DNA from 3 places in the Roseibium sp. AS2 genome. Region 1 is predicted to be linked to each of the others. Evidence: predicted binding sites of a transcription regulator. Region 1 holds the regulator's gene; each other region holds the start of a gene.

Region 1 (5,751 bases):
GATCCGTCAGATCCTCCTGCAACAGGCCCAGATCGCGATTTGTCAGAGCGGCGGCTTTCTTCAGTATCCCGTAGGCATGAATGAGCTCCATCGGGATCAGATCGTTGCCGATCGAAAAATACTCCAGGGACCGCTGCGTCTGGGCACCCCAGTACTTGTCCTCGGGAACCTCGATCTCCCCGAGACTGTCACTTTCCGTACGCATGGTCGTCTCCTGTATGCTTCCGGCTCATGAAGCCAGCAATGTCCTTGTCAGCGTGCTCTCGGAATTCTTCAGCCCGTCGATGACATCAAAATGATGCCGCTCCGGATCCTCACGATAACTTGCGTTCGGCCAGGCATCCGCCAGCAGACGGGCCTGCCGCAGGAATTCGGGGCGTTCGGCACCGCCGACCCAGGCAATCACGGGACAGTCGGTGGCGGGTTTCTGCAAGGCCGGGCTCTCGGCCATGGCCTCCTCCTCGCTCAACCGGAACGACGCGTTCATCGTGGTGTTTCGAAGCGGGCGCAAATCATGCAGGCCACTGATCGATACCACCCGCTCGATCCGCTCAAGAACATCCGTCGGCAAGGGGCTGTCCTCACAGATCATTCGTGTCACGAGATGCCCCCCGGCCGAATGCCCCGTCAGCCGGATGGGGCCGCCGACCCGTCGGGCGGCTGCCGTAATCGCAGCGGCGATTTCACCGGTGATATCCGCAATGCCAACGGCCGGGGCCAGATCGTAGGACGGCATGCAGGTGGTCCAGCCTCCGGCGAGCGCTCCACCGGAAAAATGCGACCAGAATGTCTTGTCGAAGCGCAACCAGTAGCCGCCATGGACGAAGACAACGAGGCCTTTCGAAGCCCGATCGGGACGAAACATGTCGAATCGCCGGCGGGCGCCCTCCCCGTAGACGATGTCGAGATCCTTCTCCATCCAGGACTTTCGGAATTCGGCGGCATCTTCCGCCCAGCGCTCGATATACGCCTCCGCACCGGGTATGTGCGCCGCATTCGCGTAAGCGTCGTCCCAGTCCGTGATCATCGTTTCAGTCATTCATCAACCTCGGCAAAGTCCCTCGACCCGTGGGCGCGCATCCTGCACGATTTGGAGCGAAAGCGAAATGATCCGGCTCTTGCGACACAGCTTGTCAAACCGTCCCTCGCCGACCTAACGTTTCTCCAACAACAAACGAACAAACAAACGCGGGAGATAAACGCGGATGGTGGCGCGCTGTTCCAACCGGGTGGTCAACCTGGCGCAATTCCTGTCGAAAAATGCGGCCCGCTGGCCCGACAGACCGGCCATCATACAGGACCAGCGCAGCTGGAGCTGGGCGGACCTCGATTCGCGTGTCAGCGCACTCGCGCATGCCCTTGCAACCGAGTTCGGCGTGTCCAAAGGGGACAGCCTGCTGGTGCAGGCCCGCAACTCGAATCAGATGACCGAGATCATGCTCGCCGCCTTCCGGCTCGGAGCGCTCTGGGTGCCCTGCAATTTCCGGCAGGCTCCCGGCGAAACCGCCTATGCCGCGGAGAAGGCCCGGGCCAAGGTCTTTCTGTGCGACGCCGACTTTGGCGCGCAGGCAGCCGCAGTCGGAACCGCCTGTCCGGACCTTGCGGGCTGCATCAGTATCGGTGCGAGCGATTTCGGCCAGGACTACGGGGATCTCGTCGCCAGTCATACGGGAAGCACGGTCGCGAACGCCGCTGTCGACTATACCACGCCTTGCTGGCTGTTTTTCACCTCGGGCTCGACCGGACGGCCCAAGGCCGTGGTGCTCAGCCACGGCCAGATCGGCTTTGTCTGCGTCAACTACATGGCCGACCTGTTGCCGGGCACCACCGAAGAGGACGCCTCCCTGGTGATTGCTCCCCTGTCCCATGGGGCCGGTCTGCACCAGATCGCGCAGCTTCCCACAGGCGCGGCCCATGTGCTGATGCCAGCGGGCGGCTTTTCCCCGGCTGTTGCCTTTGAACTGATTGAGAAACACAGGATCAGCAATCTCTTCACCGTCCCGACCATCGTCAAGCGGCTGGTCGAGGACCCGGCGGTGGGCCGGTTCGACCATTCCAGCCTGCGCCACGTCATCTATGCCGGCGCACCGATGTATCGCGAGGACCAGAAAAAGGCGCTTGAGAAACTCGGCAAGGTTCTGGTGCAGTACTATGGTCTCGGCGAAGTGACCGGCAATATCACGGTGCTGCGTCCGCAGGACCACTGTCTGGAAGACGGCCCGCAGACGCGTATCGGCACCTGTGGCACCGAAAGGACCGGGATCGAGGTTTCCATCCAGGACGAGACCGGCGCTATCCTGCCGCCACACCGGACCGGGGAGGTCTGCGTCATCGGCGCGGCTGTCTGTGCCGGTTATCTAGACGACGATGCCGCCAATGCAGCCTCCTTCCGAAACGGCTGGTTCCGCACGGGCGATATCGGCCACATGGACGCGCAGCGGTTTCTGTATCTGACCGGCCGAGCGTCGGACATGTATATTTCCGGCGGCTCCAACGTCTACCCCAAGGAAGTGGAAGAGGTCCTGCTCGCCCATCCGGCGATTTCGGAAGTCGCCATACTCGGTATTCCGGACCCGCAATGGGGCGAAGTCGGCCTGGCGGTATGCGTGACGGCGGATGGCGCCACACCGGATCCCCAGGACCTCACCGCGTTCCTGCAGGACCGTGTCGCCCGATACAAACTGCCCGCCCGCTATCTCTTCATCGCGCAGATGCCGACCAGCGCCTATGGCAAGGTCACGAAGAAACTGGTGCGCGACCATCTGGACGAGAAGGGTCTTCTGTGAGACGGCCCGCCCCGATCAGCCTCGCGGACATCCGGCATCCCGGACCCGCAGCCACGGACCGCAGCCCCGGCATGACCTGCCGCGCGGACCCGATCTCGCTTGAGCTTGACGGCGGCGCGCCCCTGATCGAAGCGCTGGGCAGCTTCGCCGACCAGAAGGGGTGCGGCTCCGCGGTGCTCGACCTCGGTGGACTGGCGCTGGCGCCTTTCGATTATGTCATGCCGGACCGGGCCATCGACGACCGTCACGCCGCCTGGTACAGCGACACGAGAACCTCCGGCGGCGCCGTTCTGGACGAAGCCGTGGCCATCCTCGGCTGGAAGGACGGTCAATGGTTTGCCCATATCCACGCATGCTGGCACGAAGGCGGCACCGGCCATCTCGGCCACTTGCTGCCGCAAACGCTGGCAACGGCCGAGGCCGCGCGGATCACGGGCTACGGCATTAAGGGCGCCAAATTCGAAGCCGCGGAGGATCCGGAGACCGAATTCACCCTGTTTCGGGTCAGACCGGACGACCTGCGGGCCTCGACCAGGCCTCACAACGCCCTCATCACCACCCTCGCGCCGTTCGCTGACCTGCATGACAGTGTGACAGCACTCGCCGCGGCTCTGGCGGAACCGGACTTTGAGGTTTTCGGCCTCGGCAGTCTCGCCGGCGCGGCGTTCCGGGAAACATCCCCGATGACCGGCCTGATATCGGAAATCCTTGTGCGGTCCGGCGCGGGAAAAACCGGCGACACGCCGCTCAGGCTTCCCGTACGTGGCGTCGATCTGGAGGGAGCCCTTCACCAGGGTATCGTGCGCCCCGGAACCGCACCGACACTTGTTACCTGCGAGCTCCTGATCAGGGGCACCGCAGTGCCGGAGTGACCCCTTGGGCGGGCGAACGTGCCGCCACGACCGGCGTGCAGGTTGATCAGGAACAGTAAGAGAACATTTACCCTTGCAGAACACAATGGGAACAGGTACCATGTTCTTGATTTGTACCAGCCTATTTCGCGGCCAGGGGATACCGACATGTTGACGCGCAAGCAGTATGAACTGCTCATGTTCATTCACGAAAGACTGAAGGAAACCGGTGTTCCGCCGTCTTTCGACGAAATGAAGGACGCGCTGGATCTCAGGTCCAAATCCGGCATTCACCGCCTTATTACCGCCCTGGAGGAACGTGGCTTCATCCGGCGCCTGCCCAACAGGGCCCGGGCCATGGAAGTGGTCCGCCTGCCAGACTCGATCGCGCCGGGTCTGGGCGCGCCGCGCGCACGCGGCAGTTTCTCTCCCGAAGTGATCGAAGGCTCGCTTGGCAAACCGGAGTTCACCAAACAGGTGGAAGAACCGGTGTCCGCCGGGACGGAAATCCCGGTCATGGGCCGCATTGCCGCCGGTGTTCCCATCGAGGCCATCCAGACCCACAGCCATTCGATCACCGTGCCGCAGGAATTGCTTGGCAAGGGGGAACACTATGCTCTTGAAGTGCGGGGCGATTCCATGATCGAGGCCGGCATCCTCGACGGCGACACCGTGCTGATCCGCCGGACGGATAATGCGGACAGCGGAGATATCGTCGTCGCGTTGGTGGATGAAGAGGAAGCAACGCTGAAGCGACTGCGCAAGAAGGGAGCCTCCATTGCGCTGGAGGCTGCTAACCCGGCCTATGAAACGCGTATCTTCGGCCCTGGCCGGGTCCGCGTTCAGGGACGGCTGGTCGCTCTCTTCCGCCAATATTGAGCGGCAACGCCAGACAACGCCCGGCAATGCCGCCGGTCAGTCCTTATCGGCACGCGCGGCGCGGCGCAGATATGCGCGCGTCACCGTTCCCTGCCTGTGCCATGGTCTCGGCGGATCCGGAATTGCGTAGATCACTCTGCTGATCACGGGAGCCCGGCCGTTTCGGTTTTGATCGACCGGAAGCGGTGGCGCTGGTGCCTCTGCTTTTCCATTTTCTCTTTCTTTTCCTTGCTGACCGGACATGCTCGCGCGTGGTCCGTCCGCTGACAGCCAGATGGAAACAGCGCCCCTGGAGGTTCTGACTTCCGGGCCAAGAACCAGTCGCGCACGGCAGTCTTCCTGCACGATCTGATCGCTCACGATAATATCCGCATACCGGCAATCGTCATCCGAAGCCTCCAGGGTTTTCGGCAAGGCGATGGCAACAGACCTCTCCTTTGTCCCGGTGCGCTCACCGGCAACCGAATAAGCGTGCACAACACATCCGAGCGGGTCGCACCGCCTTTGCTCCGAATTCATCTTGCGCGATCCAATCGCGTCCGGCGAAACCCCTTCGTACTGGAACCAGAGTTCCGTCAGGAAGGCGGACTTTCGACCGGAAAACCGTAGCAGACCGCCGTCATCACGCGCCGCGACACGACCGCCGGAGGCGGCGATCTGAATGTCCGGCGGACGCGAGTCGACGGCGATGAGGATTCCCGCCGCCAGCGGCAGCGCCGCGCACAGACGTGTGCGCCCGGGCAGCAGCAGCCCGGTGAACAGGGCGCAGAGCAACAGCAGCGCCGCCGCGCCGTCCAGCCTGCCTGTCACCCCGTCACCCGCATCGAGCCCGGCGGTGAATTCAGCGATCTTCAGGAGCACGGATACGCCGAACGACATGACGGCCAGAGGCAGTCCCGCCAGACCGAATGGCATCAGCACGAGGGCAAGCACCCCCATGGGCATGACCAGAAGCGAGAACACCGGCATTCCCAGCATGTTGCCAATCAGCCCGTAAGGGGCGACCCGTCCAAAATGATGCGCGCCGATGATCCCGGTCGCCAGACCGGCCACAAGCGCGGTGATGAACAGCCCCGCGCTCCATTTTGCCAGATGCGACATCAGCAGCTTCAGGCCTTCCGGTCGTGCGGCCCGGGCCGTTAGCTCCCGGTCGCGCCGGCGCCAGAGATCATACACCGCGACCAGGCAGATCACTGCGGCAAAGGACATCTGAAATCCGGGAAAAAACAGGCGTT
Region 2 (5,751 bases), on a different contig from region 1:
ATGGCCCGGGCCTGCTGGCACATTTCGTCGACGGCTATCTTGCGTGCCTTGGCCAGTTCTTCCTCATAAGCGCCGGAGCGGCCGCCGACAATGTCGCGAATGCCGGCGAACAGATCCTTGAAGAGGTTCGCCCCGAGGATCGCCTCGCCGGTCACCAGACCCTTGTAGTCCAGATCCTTGCCCTGAATGGTGTTCGTGGTGGTGACAAGCATGCCGTTCTCCCTGATTGCAGCGCAGATCACGGAGATGGGAAGCGGGCGGGCCCAATGCAAGCAACCCCGGGCGTTGGCGTGCATGCCGGGCCCGCGGTGGAGCCGGGTCAGAGCACCTGCATCAGGATTGTTGTCAGGGTCAAAAGGGTCGCCGTCGCGACCGCCAGCGTGAACAGCGTCAGCTCAACCGGGCCGGCCTCACCGCCGCGTTGCAGGCGCCGGGGAAACCCGTCCGGGTTCGAGAACGACTTTTCCGGCTCGTCCGGCCTGTCTGTCAGTTTCATCTCGTTGGCCAACCACAGGGTTCCGCTGTGTCGTTTCAGCAGCCCGTCTGCCCCGGGTTCGGGAGGACAGGCGTCACGGGCGCGGCAGTTCCGCGGCTCCGACGGGCGCACCGGAGCTTCACGTTGCGGCATTCTTGCACGCATATCCTAACAAGACGCTTATCGGTGCCCGGTTGGTGGCGCCGACAATGCGGGGTGTGGTCATTTCCATATGGTGCGGAGTCGATCGGGTTGACCTCGGGAGGAGCAAACCGTTTCAAACCAGTGCGACCTCTTTTGCAGGTCCGGACCCTAACTCAGACCTGCGGCCTTCCTGAGTGCGGCGTTGATACGGTCCTGCCAGCCGGGGCCGTCGTCCTGGAAATGTTCCAGAACATCCCGGTCGAGGCGCACGGACACTGTCTCCTTGCCCACGGGCATCGCCGTTCTGACCGGTCTGGGCGTTTCTTCGACCGGCTTTGTCGTCGCCGATTTGAACAGGGCTTCGGCCTGTTCGATGGCGGTGGTATGTCGGCGGGGCGGACGAGCCATGATCTGTTTCCAATGCGTGAGAATGTATCGCCCAGCATAGCTCGAAACCTCGGGCGTACGGAGATTAAAATGATGTTGTCAGGCCAGCCTTGCCGTGCGGACCGTAAAGCCGAAGGCCTGATCCATCACGCCGCCCGGCGGGACCGGTCCTCGCCGCGGTAGCTCAGGGCTTCGGCAAGGTGGATTCGGCCGACCTGGTCGACAGTGTCGAGATCGGCCAGGGTGCGCGCCAGCTTCAGGACACGGTGGTAGCCGCGGGCGCTGAGCGCCATGCGTTCGGCGACATCGCGCAGGAACGCCAGGCCCTTGGCGTCGGGCCGGGCCAGGGTCTCGACGGCGGATGCGGGTGCCTGGGCATTTGTCCGGCAGGCGATGCCGAGCTCAAGGAAACGCTCCAGCTGGATTTTCCTCGCGTCCGCCACGCGGGCGGCAACGGTGGCGGAGCTTTCGCTTGCGGCCGTGCCGATCAGATCGGCGGCGGTCACCGCCGGAACCTCGATCCTGACGTCGATCCTGTCGAGCAGCGGGCCGGAAATCCGGGCCTGATAATCGGTCACGCAGCGTTCGCCGCGGCGGCACTGGTGGCCCGGCTCGCCCGCATGGCCGCAACGGCACGGGTTCATGGCGGCCACCATCTGGATGCGCGCCGGATAGGTGACCCGGTGGTTGGCGCGGGCAATCACCGCCTCGCCGGATTCCAGCGGCTGGCGCAGACTGTCGAGCACCTGGGGTGTGAATTCGGGCAGTTCGTCCAGAAACAGGACGCCGTTGTGGGCGAGCGAGACTTCCCCGGGCCGGGCCTTCAGGCCGCCACCGACCAGCGCCGCCATGGAGGCGGAATGATGCGGTGCCCGGAACGGCCGCCGGTCGGTCAGCTTGCCTTCGGCCAGTTCTCCCGCCAGCGAGGCGATCATCGAGACTTCCAGAAGCTCGCGCGGGGTCAGTGGCGGCAGGATCGACGGCAGCCGGCTGGCCAGCATGGACTTGCCCGATCCGGGCGGGCCGGTCATCAGCAGATTGTGGCCCCCGGCGGCGGCAATTTCGAGCGCCCTGCGGGCTGTTTCCTGGCCCTTGACCTCGGCGAGATCCGGCAGCGGCCCGGCATTGCCGTGCAATTTCGCGACGGGACGGCTGAGCACCTGCGTGCCCTTGAAGTGATTGGCAAGCTGAATGAGGGAACGAGGTGCCAGAATGTCCATGTCCCTGTCGGCCCAGGCGGCTTCGCTGCCGCTGGCCGCGGGGCAGATCAGGCCCTTGCCGAGGGCGGACGCCCCCATGGCCGCCGGCAGCACACCTGCGACAGGAGCCAGGGTGCCGTCCAGGCCGAGTTCCCCCAGAACGGCGTAGCCGTGGAGAAATTCGGCAGGTATCGCGCCGATGGCGGCCATGACCCCGAGCGCGATCGGCAGATCGTAATGGGAGCCTTCCTTGGGCAGGTCCGCGGGCGCGAGGTTGACCGTGACGCGCTTGGCCGGCAGGGCCAGACCCGACGCGGACAGCGCTGCGCGCACACGCTCCCGGCTTTCGCCGACCGCCTTGTCCGGCAGGCCGACCACATTGAAGGCGACCATGCCCGGGCCGACATGCACCTGCACGTCCACCGGCACGGCCTCAATGCCCTGAAAGGCGACTGTGGTGACCTTGCTGACCATGTCCGCGCTCTTCGATCTATCTACCTGAAAGGGTGTCGAAGACAAGCACACAACGGCAGGATGTTCAAGAACAAATATGGAACAAAAAGGCCGAGCCTGACGTCGGGCGAAACCGGAGACGCAGCGGAAGCCGCTATGGCGTCAACCGGATATCCGGCAGGGCAGTGGAGAATGTCAGCAGGTCCGATCAGGAGCGGATCAGGACGCCAGGGTGCGGCGCCAGTTGCCGGTGGGACCGCCTGTGCGGGACAGGACGTCGCTCAGATATTCGGGAATACAGAACCTGTCGCTCGTTTCCAACCGGTTGACCTCGAGCCATTTCGAGACCAGCTCGATCATCTTGTCCGGGTCTTTTTCATACATGGCCCGGCACAATTCCATGTCGAGGCTGGCACCGGTCTTGGTTGACGTGGCGATAATCATGGATCCAATCACACGTATACTGACAATCATAGCGTGTCATGATCTTGCATGCACTTAATGAGAATTGCCAGCAATTAGCGGTTATGCGAAATCGGATGACCATAACCGGCTGTTATGGCAACCGCGCTGCCGCCGCGTCTGAAATTCTGACTGCCGCCAACCCGCAGCACATGAGCCCGGCGGCGAAAAACAGCATGGAATGTCCGGTCACCGGGATCAGGAAACCGCTCAGGACCGGCCCGACCCCCTGGCCCAGGGAGAGCAGAAAGAAGGTGAAGCCGAAGCCGACGGAGGGCGCCGCGCGGAAAATCCGCATGCTCCACATGCCGAGCAGGGCGGTCATCACGATGAAACCCGCACCGAAACAGGCGGCGGACAGGTAGATGCCAATCCTGGTTTCGACCAGCAGCGGGAGTGTGCCGACAGATGCACCGACCAGGATCGCGAGCAGGCGATAGGTGCCGCCGAGGCCCCAGCGGTTGACCAGACCGCCCGCGAAGCAGCCGGTGACGCCCGCGATGCCCAGGACGATCCAGAAAAGGACCGCGTCGCGGGGATTGCCCGTCAGCATGGTCAGCAGTTCCACCGCATAGGTCCAGTAGACCGCGGTGACGACACCGAACAGAAACGCCGACACGAAGAGTGTCCGGGCGGTCCTGTCCATCAGGATCCGGAGCGGCACCGCCCGCGGGCCGGTTTCGGAATGCACGTTGCGACGCGGCAGCGCGAGCGCGTTCCAGAAGGTGATCGCAAGCGCCAGGGCGGCAAAGACCAGCCAGGCCAGGCGCCAGTCTCCACCGGCATAAAGGGCCAGCGGACCGGCAAAGGCGACCCCGAATCCGGTGCCTGAATTGATCCAGGCATAGACGACATTCTGCCGGCTCGCCTCCGTGTGCCGGACGATGACATCGGAAAACGGAGGATAGGCGAGGCCCGGACTGGTGCCGGCCACAAACACGCCGGCGGCGAGGACGGCCGGTGTCGGCGACCAGGCGATCAGGCCCATGCCGACGGTCGCCGCAATTCCGCCGAGCAGGATCGGCAGCCGTGGTTCGAACACGGTCGACAGCCAGGAACCGGTGAAGGTCGCCGCGAGATAACCCATGTAGGACAGGCCGGCAATCAAGCCGATCAGTTCGGACGACAGCCCGAATTCCTGACGGATATCGGGCAGAAACAGGCCGAAACAGTAGCGTGCCAGACCATAGGTGACCGCGACGATGGCCAGTCCCGCAGCGGTCAGGCCACGGGTCTGATTCCGGTTCATCTCATACCCGGCGGGAGAGCTGGAAGTGAAGTGTTTGGTCATCCGTACAGCTCTCGCCGACTATGCTGAAATGGCCGCCTTCCAGCCTGTAGTGGCGGTACTGGTCGAGGCTGAGTTTCAGGCAGAAGTTGGAAACATGCAAGTTTCTTCCATTGATTGCGTTTGCGTATTCCTCGGCGAGAATGGCGACATGCGCGCACTGACCGTCCCGGATCGCGACCGGCAGCAGAAAGAACCTGTTCAGGGTCGGCAGGGTCCGGTCGACTGTCCGCTCGAAGGCAATGCGCGAAAACCGCTGCATGGCCGGGTGAGCGTAGAACCCGGAGATCTTGTCGATCTGGTTGGCGACATAGAGTTGGCTTTCCGACAGCAGAAGGTCGCCGGGACGGGCGATGTTGCGAAGCCAGTCATTGACGATGAAGGGGTCGTCGTTGCCCTCCTGAAAACCGAGCATCGTGACCACCGCCGGCGCGTCACTGTCCTGGACTTCCTCGGCCAACCGGAACGAGTCGAAGGAGGCGGTGACGAACGAAAGTGGTGTGTCCGGCAATATGTCCTTCAGCGCCGCTTCCATGGGGCCGGACGACTTCGGGTTGATGTCGACGGCGATATAGCGTTCGACGGTGACACCGAGCCCGAGCAGGGTCATGAGAATGAAGCGCGTCTTGACCGGTTCCGGGCCGAGTTCGACATAGATCAGCGGTTCGCCTTTGACCGCATCCGCGATCGCCCTGCAACTCTGTTCGAGCGCGTCCCTGAACGCGCGCCCGCTCGCGCCCGATTGTCCCAGCGTGTCCGATGAAAGTCCGGCTTCGTTCAACTGGCGCATCAGCTGAAAGACTTCGTCCAGGTGACCGGTCGCTGTCTCCGCGGTGCCGGCATTGGTGTATTTCAGCCTGTTGTCCTGGGTCAGGATGCAATCGAGACTGAATTCTGTGTGAGCGGCAATCGCCCGGTGAACCTTCTGCTGCAATGAGGCTTCCAAAAGGGAGGCACGGTGATCTGTCCGATGCTCCGGCTGGCCGAAGGAAAGCGCTAAAGTCATGGCTGATACCTGTTTTTGACGAATGAGAATTCCGGATTACGGTATTTTTGACCATGTCTAAAATTTATAATTGAAGCGCGTCATAATAGAACGTTATGATTGTTCGCGTTTGACTGGTGGTGTTCGCAGGCGTGTGACCTGTTGAAACGGAGACGGGAACATGACGATCGGCCGGTTTAACATCGAACTTCTGGAAGCCTTTGTCGCCGTCGCGGAGGCCGGCAACGTGACCCATGCGGGCACACGCCTCAACCGGACCCAGCCCTGTGTCAGCACCCAGTTGCGGCGGCTGGAGGAACGCGTCGGCAAACCGCTGATCGAGCGCAACGCGCGCACC
Region 3 (5,751 bases), on a different contig from region 1:
CGGAGGCCTGCCGGGCGCGCTGTGCCCGTTTCCAGCCCGGCGTCGAATAGCTGCCCTTCTCGAAAGGATCGTGACTGTCGAAACGGGACGGACCATAGCCACCGCCGGCATACCCGCCATAGTTCGAGGACGGTTCGCCGATCTCGACATGGTCCGGTGGCAATTCATCCAGAAAGCGCGACGGCACGGTCGATTGCCAAAGGCCGTGAATGCGCCGGTTGGAGGCAAAATAGAGTTTCGCCCGTTTTTTCGCGCGCGTGATGCCGACATAGGCCAGCCGGCGCTCTTCTTCCAGCCCGGCGCGCCCGCTTTCGTCCAGCGCGCGCTGATGCGGAAACAGCCCCTCTTCCCATCCGGGCAGAAACACCGTGTCGAACTCAAGACCCTTGGCGGAATGCAGCGTCATGATGGAAACCGCATCGGACGCATCGGCACTGTCCCGGTCCATCACGAGGGAAATGTGTTCCAGGAACCCCGCCAGGGACTCGAACTCCTCCATGGAGCGGATCAGCTCCTTGAGGTTGTCCAGCCGCCCGGGAGCCTCCGCAGACCGGTCCTGCCGCCACATCTGGGTATAGCCGCTTTCATCGAGAATGATTTCGGCAAGCTCGGTATGCCTGATCTGATCGAGCTGACGCCGCCAGCGCTCGAAGTTGTCGAGCACGGTCTTCAGGGCATTGCGCGGCTTGGGCTTCAGCTCTTCCGTATCGATCAATTGACTGGCGGCCTGCATCAGCGGAATACGCTCGGCACGGGCGAGGCCATGCACCAGTTTCAGCGTCGCGTCGCCGAGGCCGCGCTTCGGCGTGTTGACGATCCTCTCGAACGCCAGATCGTCCGCCGGCTGCGCAACACAGCGGAGATAGGCCATGGCGTCCCGGATTTCCATGCGCTCATAGAAACGCGGCCCACCGATGACCCTGTAGTTCAGCCCGAGTGTGACGAAACGGTCCTCGAACTCGCGCATCTGGAACGAGGCCCGCACCAGCACCGCCATTTCGTTCAATGCATGCCCTTTTGCCTGCAGGGCCTCGATTTCGTCGCCGATGCTGCGCGCCTCTTCCTCGGAATCCCAGACCGAGGCAACGGCCACCAGGTCGTGGTCAGGTTCGTCGAAATCGGTGAACAGCGTCTTGCCGAGACGGCCTTCGTTGAAGGAGATCAGATGAGATGCGGTTGCCAGAATATGGCTGGTCGAGCGGTAATTGCGTTCCAGACGGATCACTTCCGCGCCCTTGAAGTCGTGCTCGAAGCGCAGGATGTTGTCGACCTCGGCCCCGCGCCAACCGTAGATCGACTGATCGTCATCGCCGACGCAGCAGACATTCGGGTTGCCCTGGGCCAACAGGCGCAGCCACAGATACTGGGCAATGTTGGTGTCCTGGTATTCGTCGACCAGCATGTAGCGGAAGCGCCGCTGATACTCCGCAAGGACGTCCGGACGGCTCTTGAACAGGGTGATCACGTGCAGAAGCAGATCCCCGAAATCGGCCGCGTTCAAGATCGAAAGACGTTCCTGGTATTGCTCGTAAAGCTTGCGGCCCTTGCCGTTGGCGAACGCGCGCGCCTCTCCCTCGGGCACTTGATCCGGGGTCAGGGCACGGTTCTTCCAGCCGTCGAGCATCCCGGCGAAGGCCTTGGCGGTCCAGCGCTTGTCGTCCAGCCCCTCGGCCTGGATGATCTGCTTGATCAGGCGGATCTGGTCGTCCGTGTCGAGAATGGAGAAACTGGATTGCAGGCCCACCAGTTCGGCATGCTTGCGCAGGATCTTCACACAGATGGAATGGAAGGTGCCGAGCCAGGCCATGCCCTCGACATTGCCGCCGACAAAGCCCGCGATGCGTTCCTTCATCTCCCGCGCGGCCTTGTTGGTGAAGGTGACGGCAAGGATCTCGAAAGGGCGCGCCAGACCTGACGCCAGAATATGCGCAATCCGGGTGGTCAGAACGCGGGTCTTGCCCGTTCCCGCGCCGGCCAGCACAAGCAGCGGACCCTCCGTTGTTTCCACGGCAAGCCGCTGCTCCGGGTTCAGTCCGGTCAGATAATCAGGCGCCCGCCGGGCTGCCATCGCCCGGGCGGCGATCCCCCCTTGCGGGCGCACAGGTGCGGGAGCCGGCTCCGCCCTGGTTCCGACGGGCTGAAAAGGATCGTCAAATGGATCGTCATACCCGTCCGGGTCTGCCATGGTTTACTGGTCCGGTTGCCAAGAGGTCTTTGCGAGAACATTATAGCAACAAAGCGGCGCTGGCGAGGCGCAGATCAGGGAATTGATGGGGACAAGACGTGGTGGCCGTACCGGAAACCTGAAGCCATTGACCGGCGATACTTGCTCGCCGCACAGATCGGCAAGAAAAGTCTTTGGGGGACTGAACTGGGTGCCGTCGTTTGAGCAGGTTTCGGAAAGGCCGTGACGCCGCTTGTCCCTCCCGGTCGAGTTCCGCCTTGTCGAGGCGGGTGTCAACGGGCGGCCAGTCCAGGACCAACACATTCAGCACCGCCTTTGATGCATACCGTAATTTATGCGGCCACGGCAAAGGCCGGCGTCCTGATGACGCCGGCCTCTGGTTTGTCTGCAATGCTATGGCAGGCACGGCCTGGTTCAGGCCACCTGTTCGCGCACCTCTCCAAGGAACTGATTGACGGCCTGGGAAAGATCCGCAGCCACCAGGCCCAGTTGTTCGGCGGACTGGCTCATCACTTGCGACTGGTCCCGGGTCTGATCGATCGAACTGGACACTTCGGCAACATTCGAGGCCGCCGAGGTGGCACCGTCCGACGCGAAGGTGATGCTCTGGGTGATCTCGCTCGTTGCCGCGCTCTGCTCGTCGACGGACGTCGAAATGGTTTCCGACACCGACTGGACTTCCTGGATCCGCTCGACAATCGACCGGATGGCAGCAACCGACTTCTGTGTCGAATTCTGAACCCCGGTGATCTGGCTCGCGATCTCGTCGGTTGCCTTCGCCGTCTGCGTGGACAGTTCCTTGACTTCCGCGGCAACCACCGCGAAGCCCTTGCCGGCTTCACCCGCACGCGCGGCCTCGATCGTCGCGTTCAGGGCCAGGAGGTTGGTCTGTTCCGCGATTGCCCGGATGATTTCGACAACTTCGCCGATCTTGTCCGCAGTTTCCGCGAGAAGCGAAATATCCCGGTCCGCCGAGATTGCGGTTTCGGACGCATCTGCAGAGATTTCCGTGGCTGAGTTCGCCTGCCGCGAAATTTCGCCGATGGAGGCGGACAGCTCGGCGGCGGCTGACGCAACGGTCTGAACGTTTGCGGTCGCCTGACCGGTGGCCGCGTCGGCAGCCTTGGCGCTTTCGTCGGCATGCATGGCGATCTTGATCATCTCGCCGACACTGGACCTCATGCCTTCGGTCTCCGTGGAAAGCTGTTCCTGGATCGTCGACACCGAAGTCTCGAAATGGTGAATGGCGTTTTCCAACTGCTCGGCGCGCTTCTGGCGCGCTTCCCGCCTTGCCGCTGTCTCTTCCTCCATCTCGCGCTGATGGCGCAGATTGTCTCGGAAAACAGCAGACGCACGGGCGATATCGCCAATTTCGTCAGGCCTGTCCGTGTCCATGATCACGACATCCAGATCGCCGTCGACAAGGCTGGTGACACTGTCCCGCTGCCGGACCAGGGTATTTGTGATCGAACGGACCTGCCAGATAACCAGGGCAAGCGTGGCAACAACAAAGACAACTGCAAGGACCGAAAGCCAGAAAACCTGCTGTGAAAGCCTGGCGACATCCGCATCGGCGGCCGCTTCCGCCCTGTGAATGAGTTCATCGGAGAACTTCTTCATGAGGTTCAGCCGTTTGGTTGCCATGGCAAACCATACCGCCCCCTCAAGACCTTCGGCATCCTGCGTCTGAGGCAGAGTGTGGATCAGATCGCGCCAGGCCAGTGCCTGATCGAGATCGGCTCCCGTAACCATCTTCTTCCAGAGTTCTTTCTGTTCGGGAATGGCAACCGATTTGAACTCCTTCAAAAAGGCACTTTCCCCGCCGTAGTTGGTGATGACCGATCTGTAGATCGTTGAATCGATCTTGCCGGTGGCGTTGAACTCGTTCAGCAGGGCCGCACCCGTCGCCCGTTCCAGCCCGCCGGACTCCATCGCTTCGACAATCGTCAGGTAAGGCAGAAGTTCAGCGGTTATTTCTTTGGAAGGGCTCACCTCCGTTGTAATCCCCACGACATGGATCAGCTCTTCCACTTCGTGCGAATAATGCTTGAGAACATCCTTCACCTGAAGTTTCTTCCCATCCACTTCCTTGCGAACTGTCGTGATCTTGTGCACTTCCTCGGCGACATGATGCAGATCCTTCATGAGGTCGTCGTCGCTGAGTTCCAGTGATGCCAGATGGTCGTCGAATATCTTGAGCGCGGCATCCGTGCTGGAGCGTTGCGCTTTCAGCTTGCCACCGAGGCCGGTGTCGTAGTCGCTCTTGATCAAGCTGACAGTCATGCCGCGTTCTTTTTGCAGCTCGTGCACCAGATTGCCGGAATCTTCGGCAATTCTCGTCATCGGCCGCATAAACGAATGATGCGACAGCTCGACAGCTTTTTCATAGACACTGAACGCTGCGAAACCCATTAGGGCAATCATCGGTACACACGCAAGAACCGTGACTTGTAGCCTGATACGTTTCATGGACATCGCCCTCCGGGAATAAATAACTCTCCCGAAACTGTACGGAACCCATTACTCAATCTTTAAATCACCGTGTGAAATAATTAAAAATCGAATTTTTTGGGGCGCACATCAAGTTAAATCAATGCACGATTGAAGATATACGCAATAAAAACATTGTAGTTTTTACTAGTTTCAATTTACTGAGATTATCGTGACGCCAAACGTTCAAAATATCGACCTGCTTCCGGGACAAAATACAGGCTCAACAGCAAGCGGCAGCCTCATGCGCCGACCAGATCGAACCAGTCATCCTCGGAAATCACGTCGACCTCCAGCTCCGCGGCCTTTTTCAGCTTTGAGCCCGCGCCGGGCCCTGCCACGACGAGATCGGTTTTCTTCGACACGGAGCCGGACACCTTGGCGCCGAAACGCTCGGCCATGGCCTTGGCCTCGTCCCGGGTCATCTGTTCCAGTGACCCGGTGAAAACGACGGTCTTGCCGGCGACGGGAGATCCGGACGCCTCGATCTTTTCCGCATCCTTCGGGCTCACCTGCGCCAGCAGCTTGTCCAACTGCTCGCGGTTATGGGCTTCAGCGAAAAATTCCACCAGCGCCTCGGCAACGATATGGCCGACCCCGTCGATGTCGTTCAGCTCCGCCCAGGCCTCCCCGTTCGGATCACGCGCCGCCTGCATGGCCTGATAAAAGGCATCCCAGGATCCATAAGCCCGCGCGAGCAGCTTGGCATTGCCCTCGCCGACATGACGGATACCCAGCGCGAAGATGAACCGGTTGAGATCGATGGACCGGCGTGCATTGATGGCTCCGAACAGGTTCTTTGCCGAGACGGCCCCCCAGCCTTCACGATTGCGCAACTTGGTCAGGGACTGCTTGTCGCGCTCTTCCAGAGTGAAGATCTCTGCCGGCGTCGTCACAAGTTTTTCCTGGTAAAACGCATCGACCTGCTTGTCGCCGAGGCCTTCGATGTCGAAGGCATTGCGCGAAACGAAGTGCTTCAGCTTTTCCGTGGCCTGCGCCGGGCAGATCAGACCGCCGGTGCAGCGACGTATCGCGTCCACCCGGCCGGTCTTCTCGTTTTCCTCACGCACGGCATG

What was found. The regulator LexA, encoded in region 1, represses DNA repair genes until DNA is damaged. The targets are predictions, from matches to a motif close to TGTTCNNNNTGTGTTCNG.
Region 2: the regulator LexA is predicted to act here: its motif matches at 2,746-2,763, upstream of WNZ15_RS12380 (YifB family Mg chelatase-like AAA ATPase).
Region 3: the regulator LexA is predicted to act here: its motif matches at 2,219-2,236, upstream of WNZ15_RS05305 (UvrD-helicase domain-containing protein).

The regions. Positions count from the first base shown of each region.
Region 1 covers NZ_JBBMQN010000008.1:52,223-57,973, reverse strand. The annotation lists gene fumC (class II fumarate hydratase) at 1-205, opposite strand, end outside; gene WNZ15_RS21325 (alpha/beta hydrolase) at 230-1,039, opposite strand; gene WNZ15_RS21320 (acyl-CoA synthetase) at 1,206-2,786, shown strand; gene WNZ15_RS21315 (hypothetical protein) at 2,783-3,658, shown strand; gene lexA (transcriptional repressor LexA) at 3,806-4,516, shown strand; gene WNZ15_RS21305 (ComEC/Rec2 family competence protein) at 4,553-5,751, opposite strand, start outside.
Region 2 covers NZ_JBBMQN010000004.1:91,789-97,539, reverse strand. The annotation lists gene WNZ15_RS12395 (heavy metal-binding domain-containing protein) at 1-212, opposite strand, end outside; gene WNZ15_RS12390 (hypothetical protein) at 320-628, opposite strand; gene WNZ15_RS12385 (BrnA antitoxin family protein) at 788-1,027, opposite strand; gene WNZ15_RS12380 (YifB family Mg chelatase-like AAA ATPase) at 1,153-2,679, opposite strand; gene WNZ15_RS12375 (hypothetical protein) at 2,878-3,102, opposite strand; gene WNZ15_RS12370 (MFS transporter) at 3,215-4,369, opposite strand; gene WNZ15_RS12365 (hypothetical protein) at 4,371-5,414, opposite strand; gene WNZ15_RS12360 (LysR family transcriptional regulator) at 5,575-5,751, shown strand, end outside.
Region 3 covers NZ_JBBMQN010000002.1:61,846-67,596, reverse strand. The annotation lists gene WNZ15_RS05305 (UvrD-helicase domain-containing protein) at 1-2,185, opposite strand, end outside; gene WNZ15_RS05300 (nitrate- and nitrite sensing domain-containing protein) at 2,600-4,597, opposite strand; gene ligA (NAD-dependent DNA ligase LigA) at 4,918-5,751, opposite strand, start outside.